DNA from 2 places in the Paenibacillus sp. LjRoot56 genome. Region 2 is predicted to be linked to the other one. Evidence: riboswitches for the same ligand, from Rfam matches in the RefSeq annotation. Region 2 holds a riboswitch; the other holds the start of a gene.

What was found. Region 2 has a riboswitch for ZMP and ZTP ahead of rpiB (ribose 5-phosphate isomerase B). Riboswitches for the same ligand answer to the same signal wherever they lie in the genome.
Region 1: another riboswitch for ZMP and ZTP. It lies ahead of ACSQ8O_RS26980 (GNAT family N-acetyltransferase); the one in region 2 lies ahead of rpiB (ribose 5-phosphate isomerase B).

What each region holds. Positions count from the first base shown of each region.
Region 1 is NZ_CAXURV020000004.1:288,637-293,746, forward strand. It holds gene ACSQ8O_RS26970 (response regulator transcription factor) at 1-286, opposite strand, end outside; gene ACSQ8O_RS26975 (cache domain-containing sensor histidine kinase) at 264-2,054, opposite strand; gene ACSQ8O_RS26980 (GNAT family N-acetyltransferase) at 2,324-3,433, opposite strand; ZMP/ZTP riboswitch at 3,481-3,561, opposite strand; gene ACSQ8O_RS26985 (LysE/ArgO family amino acid transporter) at 3,633-4,241, opposite strand; gene ACSQ8O_RS26990 (aminoglycoside phosphotransferase family protein) at 4,286-5,110, opposite strand, start outside.
Region 2 is NZ_CAXURV020000001.1:243,277-248,386, forward strand. It holds gene glyA (serine hydroxymethyltransferase) at 1-1,164, opposite strand, end outside; gene ACSQ8O_RS01080 (TIGR01440 family protein) at 1,201-1,812, opposite strand; gene rpiB (ribose 5-phosphate isomerase B) at 1,828-2,286, opposite strand; ZMP/ZTP riboswitch at 2,391-2,471, opposite strand; gene ACSQ8O_RS01090 (low molecular weight protein arginine phosphatase) at 2,581-3,153, opposite strand; gene ACSQ8O_RS01095 (manganese efflux pump MntP) at 3,209-3,769, opposite strand; gene ACSQ8O_RS01100 (L-threonylcarbamoyladenylate synthase) at 3,835-4,914, opposite strand; gene spoIIR (stage II sporulation protein R) at 4,942-5,110, opposite strand, start outside.

The DNA of each region.
Region 1 (5,110 bases), on a different contig from region 2:
CCAGCGCTTGCTGAACGTTCTCGAAATCACTCATAACAGTCAGCATGACGAAACGACTTGTGAAGCCTTCCTTCCGCGCTTGTTTCAACAAGTCCACACCATTCATCAGCGGCATGACAATATCTGTGATGACAACGTCAGGTTGGCATTCACGAATTTTCTCCATCGCCTCTAAGCCATTACCTGCTTCCCCAATGATGGTGAAGCCCATTTCCTTCCAAGGCATCGTTTCTCTCACTTTTCTTCGAACGAATACCTCATCCTCAACGAGTAGAACGGTCCACATGGGAATCACTTCCTTTCTGGTAAGGGGTGGACATAAGGAGAGGAAGCTGGATACGAACCATACAACCGTGTGATACCGGAACGAACGCAAGATTCGCTTCTTTCTTGAAAAGGAGGGCTAAACGCTCTCTCAAATTTTGTAAAGCGATGCCATTATGGTCCTTTTTGGACACTCCTTCACTGTTTACGAGACCGATGCCATTATCGACCACCTCAAGGATAAGATGAGATTCTTTCGTATAAACATGAATCGAGATGTGACCTTTCTCTTGGATCTGCGATATTCCGTGATAAATGGCATTTTCCACGATCGGTTGAAGGCTAAGTTTCGGTACGAGTGCGTATTTCAAGTCATCGGCATACACATAGTCAACTTGAAATTGCTGATCATATCGGAATTGTTGGATATAGACATAACCTCGGACGAGCTCTAACTCTTGTTCCAAATGAATGAGATCTACATCGAGCTTCAATCCTGCCTCTGTTAATCTTCCAAGCGACACACAAATTTTCGGAATCGCGTTGTCCCCTTTTTCCAAAGCCAGCCAGCGAATTGTGTTCAACGTATTCAACAAGAAATGAGGATTCATCTGCGAAAGCAGCATTTGGAATCGACTAGCTTCCTTCTGCCGTTCCTCAACTTTTAAGCGTTGTACGAGGCCGTTCATATCGACAATCATTTGATTGAAGGCTTGTACAATAGGCTGGATGTCCCCGCCGTATCTTTGATCAGGAAGTCTTACTTTCAAATCTTTACGAACGACATCGAGCATTTTAGCTTGAATGAGTCGAAGGGGACGCGTAACCGCAGATGCGATGAGAAACGTGATCATCATGAAGGCGATTGTGAAAACAATAAGTGTGCCCATATAGGCTTTCTGAATCGATCGAAGCTCAGCAAAGAGTACATTCGATGGCACTGTTTTGATTAAATAGGCATGGAAAGAGGGTACAACGGTATAGTTAATAAACGTACTACCATGTATGAAAAAGCCACTACTGGAACCGTCTGCAAGCAATCGATCGATGATCGGTGACTCCAATGCCATGGTTGACTTTTCTGCACCAGAGTGAACGATCTCGATTCCTCTTTGATCAATCAAATAATACTGATCGGAGGTTGGACTTCCGTTAGTAGCTGATTTAAACCAGCTTTCGTAATCCACCGCGATGTGTATGATCGCTCGAATGGTACCATCTGCGTCCCTTATAGGAGTAGAAATGGCAACTAGCTGCGGGCTTTTGTTAACATCAAACAGCACTTCATTACTTTCCAACTGCCATTGATACGGTGCAGAAGCAGTTAAAGCACTCTTAAACCAAGGCTTTGCCTGTATCAACTCATAATTTAAGCGCTGCGCTGGCGGGAATGAGGTATACACATTACCGAGTAAATCAGCAATCGTATAGAAAACGGGTGGACTAGAGATGAACAGACTATTCGTTACCGAACGAAAACGTTCTTCAATTTTACGTTGATTCACGATTTGATCGACTACTTCTGGCTGCTTTAACACGGAAATGACGGATGAATCTTGCTCGAACATCGTAATCGTCTTAAACGTCGTAGCGAGCAGACTTTCAAGTGATTCATTCATTTTGTTCATTTGTACAAGGCTTTGTTCACTCGTTTTATGTTGTAAATTGAGCTTCACTTTTTGAAAATTATAAATATCCAAGACAGAGAACGGCAGAAGAATAAGTACGATGAACGCCAGAAAAAGGCGATTTTTTAAAGTTAAAGATGAAAACCAGTTTAGTAACGGCACGTGAATATCCCTCGCTTCAGCTGTTCATTGTCAAATATTTTCTTAGTCTATCATAAAGGAATCTGGAAAGAGAACAAACCGGAGGAAGCCCCCTCTCATTCTAAGAACTTCCACTCAACCCTTCAAGAAACAAAATCCGCTATTTCATAGAACGATTTACTGATTTATCAGATCATTGATGGAGTATCTCATGTGCAGAAAGTAAAAGCTGCCCTCAAAGTAGAAAATTCTACTTGTAGGACAGCCTTATTAAAAAACGATTACCTTGCTTATTCAATTTCTCGTTCATATAAATTAGCGCCCCAACCGCGACCATCGAATCTCCCCCGATGAATGAATCCAAGGCTACGATAGTAGTCATTCAATGTGGGGTTATCTGCCATACAATCTAAACGCAACCAGCCTTTACCTTTGTTCTTTATATAGTCCTCTGACCAAGTTAATATCCTGCTGCCGAAACCCTCCCCTTTATATTTTCGCGCGACAACTAAACGGTGTACGTATCCAGCATCATCATGGAACAAGTCTCCCCAAATCTCTTCGTACTGCCACTGGATGGAAAAACAACCAATTATCTCACCGTTCTGACATGCGACAAATACTTCTTGATCATGAATGAAAGATGTTACATAGGTTTTGGTAAACGAATCCTCTCTCCACTGTGTGAATCCCTTTGACAATTGAATCCATTGGGCTGCTTCAACAAACAATTTTTGAATGTCATCTAAATCTTCTATTTGAGCTTTCCTAATACTAAATACATCGTTTTGTTGCTGCGCTGCTGTTTTCTCATCTTTGTGCCAATGATACTCAATTTTAGCAGCGGTTGCGAGAGCTCTTTCTTCGCCAAATAGCCTAGCAACGACATAGAGCGCAGCATCGAATCCCGCGGTAACCCCAGCGGACATCACAATCTTGCCATTATCCACATATCGAACATCCTCAACGATCACAGCACTAGGTGGTGCATTTCCGCGCAATAAATCAAATGCATTTCGATTGGTCGTCACTCGTAAACCGTCAAGTATGTTTGCCTTCGCCAATAAGAGCGCACCTGTGCAAACTGATAGAACGATTTCCGCACTAGCAGCAGTTTGGTTAATCCATGATGTAATCGTTGTGTTGTTCATTTCAGTGCGTGAGCCTAAACCACCGGGTACAATCAAAATGTCTGGCAAAGGGCAATTGTCGAAGCTGTATTTGGGTTGAATCGTAAGGCCGCTGACTGTGTTCACAGGACTTTGCTTTTCGCCTACCGTATAAACCTTGAAATCTTTGCCCCAATTACTCGATACCCCAAACACATCGAATGGACCTGCTATATCCAATAAATCTACCTTTTCATAAATGAGGACCGCCACATTTCTAGCTCGTTCCATTCCATTCTCCTCCTCGAAATAAAAAAAGCATTTGATCGATTGATCAAATACTTTGCCCAGGCGAACGGCTGTTATGGAATATGTGCTCCCCCGTAGTGATCTACGTTTCGCCAGTTACACATACCAAATATTCCCTTTATTATAGTCCGACATATCTGTGAAAATCAAGAATAAATTCTTCAGCCATGCCCTATGTTGTTTAAACTAATTGTGTAATTAAATAAACGGCAGTCACCCACATGATCAATGCTGATGCTTTATTGAGATAATTCATAAATGTGTTCGATTTATCTAATTTCCCAACCTGTCTCCCCACGACGGCAAGAGTAAAAAACCAAATCCATGACACGAGTATACAGGCAATTGCAAATACCAATTTTTCTTTTCCTACATAATGGATAGAACTGGTCCCTATGACTCCAATCGTATCCAAAATCGCATGAGGATTTAAAAGCGAAACCGATGCAGCAAATGCGATCTGCTTCTTAGGTGATAACGCTTTTTCATCGGATGACGTGGCGGCAGGTTTACTTTTCCAAGTCACAATCCCCATATAGATAAGGAACAGGATACCTAATATGAAAAGCACGAACTTAATAGCAGGTATCGTAACGATAACGACGGAAATGCCTAAAATAGCCAAAGTAATAAGTGCCGTATCACAAAGTGATGCTGTTAGAACGACCGGTAACGCCCTAATTAACCGTGGTTGTGTCACACCTTGATTAAAAACAAATACATTTTGAACACCTAACGGCAAGATCAGACCTGCTGATAAAAGAATTCCTTGTAAGATGGCACTAAGCATGATGTATTTCTCCTATCTACAAATCATTGTGAACTTAAATTCTTTTATTCGTATAGCTTCGCATGCTCGCTAAGCACCTCATCAATCGCGCGTCGCGAAATGGCCGCAAGCCCTGGATTCTTGTCTATGTAGTAAGCGTAAGCGATCAATCCGAAGGAAAGTGCCCAGCCGCGCCCTCGCGACCATGTTGCTTCATCGACCGTTAACAAGCTGCGGAAATCCTCTCGGCTCTCCGATGTTAGAAATGTCCATGCCACCATAAGGTCACAGGCAGGATCACCCACGCCTAAGGTACCAAAGTCAATCACAGCGCTAAGTTCGCCCTGTTCAATGAGAAGATTCCCCGGGTGCAAATCTCCATGGATCCAAACACCTTGTCCTTGCCATACGGGAGTTTGAAGGGCCATGTCCCATGCAGCCTCTGCCACGACAGGGTCGATGATTTCTTTTAAACTCTCGATAGCATCTCGAACTGCCGTATCACGCAGCGCTAGTGGTTCGCCCCTGCCAGAATTGTGGGAACCTGGGGCGGGCCCGTCAGTAGGATCCACGGTCTGCATTGCATTAACGAAATGCGCCAACACTGTTGCTGCTTGGTTATAGCTGTCTAATTGTCCAACTGTCGCATTCTCGCCATCCAGCCAACGATACACTGACCAGAAACATGGGTAGTCTTCCGTGGGAACACCCTTTGCAAGTGGTACTGGCATGGATACCGGGATCATCGTGGCTAGCTTTGGAAGCCAACGCTGCTCTTTTTCCACTTGTCCAATAGCCCATTCTGCTCGAGGTAATCGAACCGCCATATCATCACCAAGGCGATAGATCGCATTGTCTGTTCCAGCTGAATCCACAGGCTGTAGGCGCAG
Region 2 (5,110 bases):
CGGATTTTTCAAAGTAAGACCGATAACCTTCGCAATGGTTTTCATTGCCTCTTCGTCCATACCACGGGAAGTAACAGCCGGTGTACCCAAACGGATACCGCTTGTTACGAACGGGCTAGTTGGGTCGAAAGGAATTGCGTTTTTGTTCGCTGTAATACCGATCTCATCCAAAACGTGCTCTGCGTCTTTACCGGAGATGTTAAGGTTACGCAAGTCAACCAACATCAAGTGATTGTCCGTACCGCCGGAAACAAGGTTGATACCTTCAGCTGTAAGAGCGGTTGCCAAAGCTTGTGCGTTGTTGATTACGTTTTGACCGTACACTTTGAAATCCGGTTGAAGAGCCTCACCGAAGGAAACAGCTTTCGCTGCAATTGTATGCATCAAAGGTCCACCTTGGGAACCAGGGAATACCGCTTTATCGATTGCTGCAGCCCAAGCTTTCTTCGTAAGGATCATACCGCCGCGAGGACCGCGAAGCGTTTTGTGTGTTGTTGTTGTAACGAAATGTGCGTGTGGTACTGGGTTCGGGTGCAAGCCAGCTGCAACTAGACCAGCGATATGCGCCATATCAACGAAGAACAATGCGCCTACATCGTTAGCGATCGAAGCCAATGCTTCGAAATCAATCGTACGCGGGTATGCACTTGCACCAGCTACGAGCATGCGAGGCTTATGTTTGAAAGCTGCTTTACGAACATCATCATAGTCGATGCGGAAATCTTTTTCGCTTACGCCATAAGCTACGAAGTTGTAAAGGATACCGGAAGCATTTACTGGGCTACCGTGTGTTAAGTGACCACCATGCGCAAGGTTCATACCAAGAACCGTGTCACCAGGGTTTAGAGCTGCCAAGTAAACAGCCATGTTCGCTTGTGCACCGGAATGCGGTTGAACGTTCGCGTGCTCAGCACCGAAAAGCTCTTTCGCGCGGTCACGAGCGATATCTTCCACGATGTCTACGTACTCACAGCCACCATAGTATCTTTTGCCTGGGTAGCCTTCTGCGTATTTGTTCGTAAGTACAGTACCCATAGCTTCAAGAACGGCTTGGCTCACGATGTTCTCGGAAGCGATTAGCTCGATTTTGTCGCGTTGACGGCCAAGCTCAAGGTTCATTGCTTCTACGATTTTCGGATCTTGCTTGCTCAAAAAGTTTGTCATCTCATATTCCTCCTAAGGATAATCGTTAATAATAAATTAGCAATCTGCATCAGGTGCAGCTTGTTGATAAAGTTGATCCGCCAGATCTGCGGAATATACAGCTCTAGTACCACCGATGAGCTTCGGCCTAGTGAATGCCATAGTGACATAAGCCTGGCCAATATGGCGAACCAGCGGCCTTACGGGAACAGCGACTCTGCGCAGATGCATCCCAATAAGCGTTGAGCCAATATCGATGCCTGCATGCGCTTGAATCGTCTCGACAACAACCGGCTTCAAGAAGTGTCTGTACGCATAAGAGGCCATCGAACCCCCTGCCTTCGGCACGGGAATCACAGATACCGGTTCAAGCTGCGGAGCCAGCGCCAGCAACTCTTCTTCCACAATCAGCGCACGATTCAAATGCTCGCAGCACTGATAGGCTGCATGCAGCCCGAATTCGCCGCAAATGCGCGCAACCGTCTCAAAAATCGGCTTCGCTGCATTAAGCGTACTCGATGTCCCAATCTGATGCCCGAGAATTTCACTCGTACTCGTACCGATCACAAGAATGTTACCAGGGCGAAGCCCGCCCACTGTAACCAGCTCTCGCAGATTCGCTTCCAAAGCTTCCGCTGCTGCTATAGGGTCAAATACGGAATCACTCATTATGCATCCTCATTTCTAGGGATGTACCGTGAAACGATCTTCGATGCTCTGCACTTTGTTGATGCGATTCTTATGGCGGACACCTTCAGAAAACTCGGTCTCTAACCAGATTTTAACGATTTCTTCCGCTACGCCAGGTCCAACTACTCGCTCACCCATCGCTAGCACGTTCGTATCATTATGTTCGCGCGTCGCTTTCGCGGAGAAGAGGTCATGCACAAGTGCACAGCGAATTCCCGGAACTTTATTGGCAGCAATGGACATCCCAATGCCAGTTCCACAAAGCAGAATCCCTTTATCTGCCTCGCCTGAAACGACTTTTTCGCAAACTTGAAGTGCATAATCCGGATAATCGACGGAGTCGCCGCAGCTGCATCCGAAATCGATCACTTGATGACCTAATGATTCAATAAAAGGAATGATAACATCTTTCAAACGATAGCCTGCATGATCTGCACCTAAAGCAATTTTCATGAATAAAACGCTCCTTTTTGACTGTTCGAATCCGACCATCCTATTATATCCCAAAGCTCACCAAAAACGAAAAAAAGAGCGCACACGCTAAAAAACGCGCGTTGCTCTTTTGCCCAGGCGACCGGCCGTATAGCTCAATGCTCCATTGTGGTTACTCCCACTCGTCGCCAGTTACATTGAGTCTTGCTTGTTATTTGTATTTTATCGCATTCCCAGCAATGTGTAAAGCTCTATTGGCCTATCCCACTGAGGGCCTTTATGGAAAAAGCAAACGTCCGAGTTAACCTCGGAAGACTAGCGTATTTTTTTTACCAATTTATCTAGGCTCCGACTAATTTCCTCGGCTGTATACCGATAATCGGCTAGTGATCCACCATAAGGATCTGAAATATCATAGTCTGGAATTGTGTTTTCCAGCGCATACATACGGCTTCTTTCTTCCACAGATACCGTCTGAGATAGCGCTTGTTTGAGCTGAAGCTCTGTCGCAAGCTGCTCTCGCTCCTCAATCGCATTGAGAATGCGAGCATCGTCCTCTACATACTCTTTGAGCGTATACGTCTTCTCGACCGCATGAGGAAAGCGTCCAATCACGGTACGTTTATGACCCGTCGTCATCGTCAAGACCAGATCAGCCCAATCGACATCCGCAGCACTAATCGCTAGCGAACTAATCGATTCCTTGAAACCCGCTTCATGAAGAAGTGACTGGCTGTTTCTCGATATCGGACCACCCGTCATTGCAGATACACCTGCCGAACGGACCTCCGCCGCAAGCCCCTCTTGATGCACCCTCATACGCAGCAAACCTTCAGCTAACGGACTGCGGCACGTATTTCCTGTACAGACAAATAGAATTCGCAACATGAAATCCTCCCTAGAATAAACGGCTATACCACCGTTCGTACTTACACGTATTGTATCATAGTAAAAACTTGATCCCAAACCCTAATAGGATAAGTCCACCGAATGCCTCACCATATTCCCCAACCCAACCGCTAACTCGTCTTCCTAGCAGCAAGCCCGCTATTGAGAGTAAGCCGCCAAATAGACCGAAGATCAGTACGGTAAGCACAATGTCCGTCGCAAACATCCCAAGAGAAACACCCACTGAGAAGGAATCTATACTAACACTGAGTGCAAATATAATAAGCCCCCATAACGTTCGATGATCGAAGGCCGAAGCCTCTTCCCCGCGTATCGAGCTATATACCATATGTGCGCCAAGCAAAATAAGTAAACATCCCCCTGCCGCCGTAGCGACATTTCCCAGAAGGAGGGAGACATACTGCCCCATAAACATCCCCATCAATGGCATGAGCACGTGAAAGAGACCGATAATTATGCTGATTTTCAAAATATCCAACAGACGAATGCCCTTCATCCCTATGCCAATTCCTAACGAAAAAGCATCTAGGCCCAAAGCAATCGCCATTATTCCAATTGTCATGAGTTGCCCAACTTGTACCCCAGATGCGAGCATAGCACGATCCCCCTTGTCCACGATTCTTTCTCAAGATATGCGGACAAACTGGGAATCATGCTAATTTAGAGGAGAACCCGCTCGTGGCCTGCTGCTTTGAGCAGTCGATTCATAATGGCGCTGCCAATCCCTGCATCTGGAACACCTTCTGCAACAATATAGCTAATGCCTTTGTGATCAAAAGTCCGCAGAGCGGCATAAAGATCTCGAGCTATTGTTTCTGGCTGTGACAAGGAGCCGCATGCGACAACGAGATCCGCTCGGTATCCGCCTACTCTTTCTTCAAAAGTGAGAATACCCGTTGACTCTCCCCGTGACTTTGCGGCATCGATATCGCGTTGAATCCATGCGGAGACTTCTAGCTCGTCGTCCCCTTGAACGATATGCATATAGCCTTTCGGCGCATAGTGCGTGTACTTCATACCTGGCGCACGAGGCGTATCCGCAGCTTCAACCTCTGTCGGTTCAGCTACATGAATACGCATATCTGGCAAAACCGCCTGCAGCTGCTCCGAAGTCACTCCACCTGGCCGCAACACGTATAACTCACCGTCTACAAGTTGAATAACCGTAGATTCTACACCGACACCCGTTGCACCACCGTCTACAATCCCGCCAATCTTGCCATCCAAATCATCTCGCACATGCGATGCCAACGTCGGGCTCGGTCTACCCGAGCTATTCGCGCTCGGCGCTGCGATCGGAAGTCCCGCTTCCCGCAGCAACTGTAGGGCTACCGGATGGTCTGGGATACGAATACCGACCGTTTGCAGTCCAGCCGTAACGAACGGCGAAAGGCTACCTGCACGTACAGGTAGCACAATGGTTAATGGTCCAGGCCAGAAAGCCTTCATTAGCGCCCGATGATAAGCTGTGAGACTATCTGGCTGAACAAGGCCTGAGAGCTGCGTCGCATCAGCGATATGTACGATTAGAGGATTGTCGGAGGGCCTCCCTTTTGCGGCAAAAATCTGCAGAACCGCTTCGGTATTCGTCGCATCGGCACCAAGTCCGTAAACCGTTTCAGTCGGAAAAGCGACTGTATCCCCTTGTCGCAAGAGACTTGCTGCCTCTGCTATATCCTGGGCTAACTCACTCTGCTCGCCTTGATCCACGTTCCAATAGGTTGTCACAATCACTCTCATCCTTACTTGTATGAAATAAAATGTACATTAGCTAAACCAGGAAAAGATCGCCTTAAACATTTCCCAGATAAAGAACTTCACTTTCGGTTGAGCTGGCTCTTCGGTCGTGGAAGTTGAAACTGAAGCTGCTACTACCTCAACTTTAGCGTCCTTCTTAGCAACTTTCTCTGTAGAAGCAGCTTTGTCCTTGCTAGTT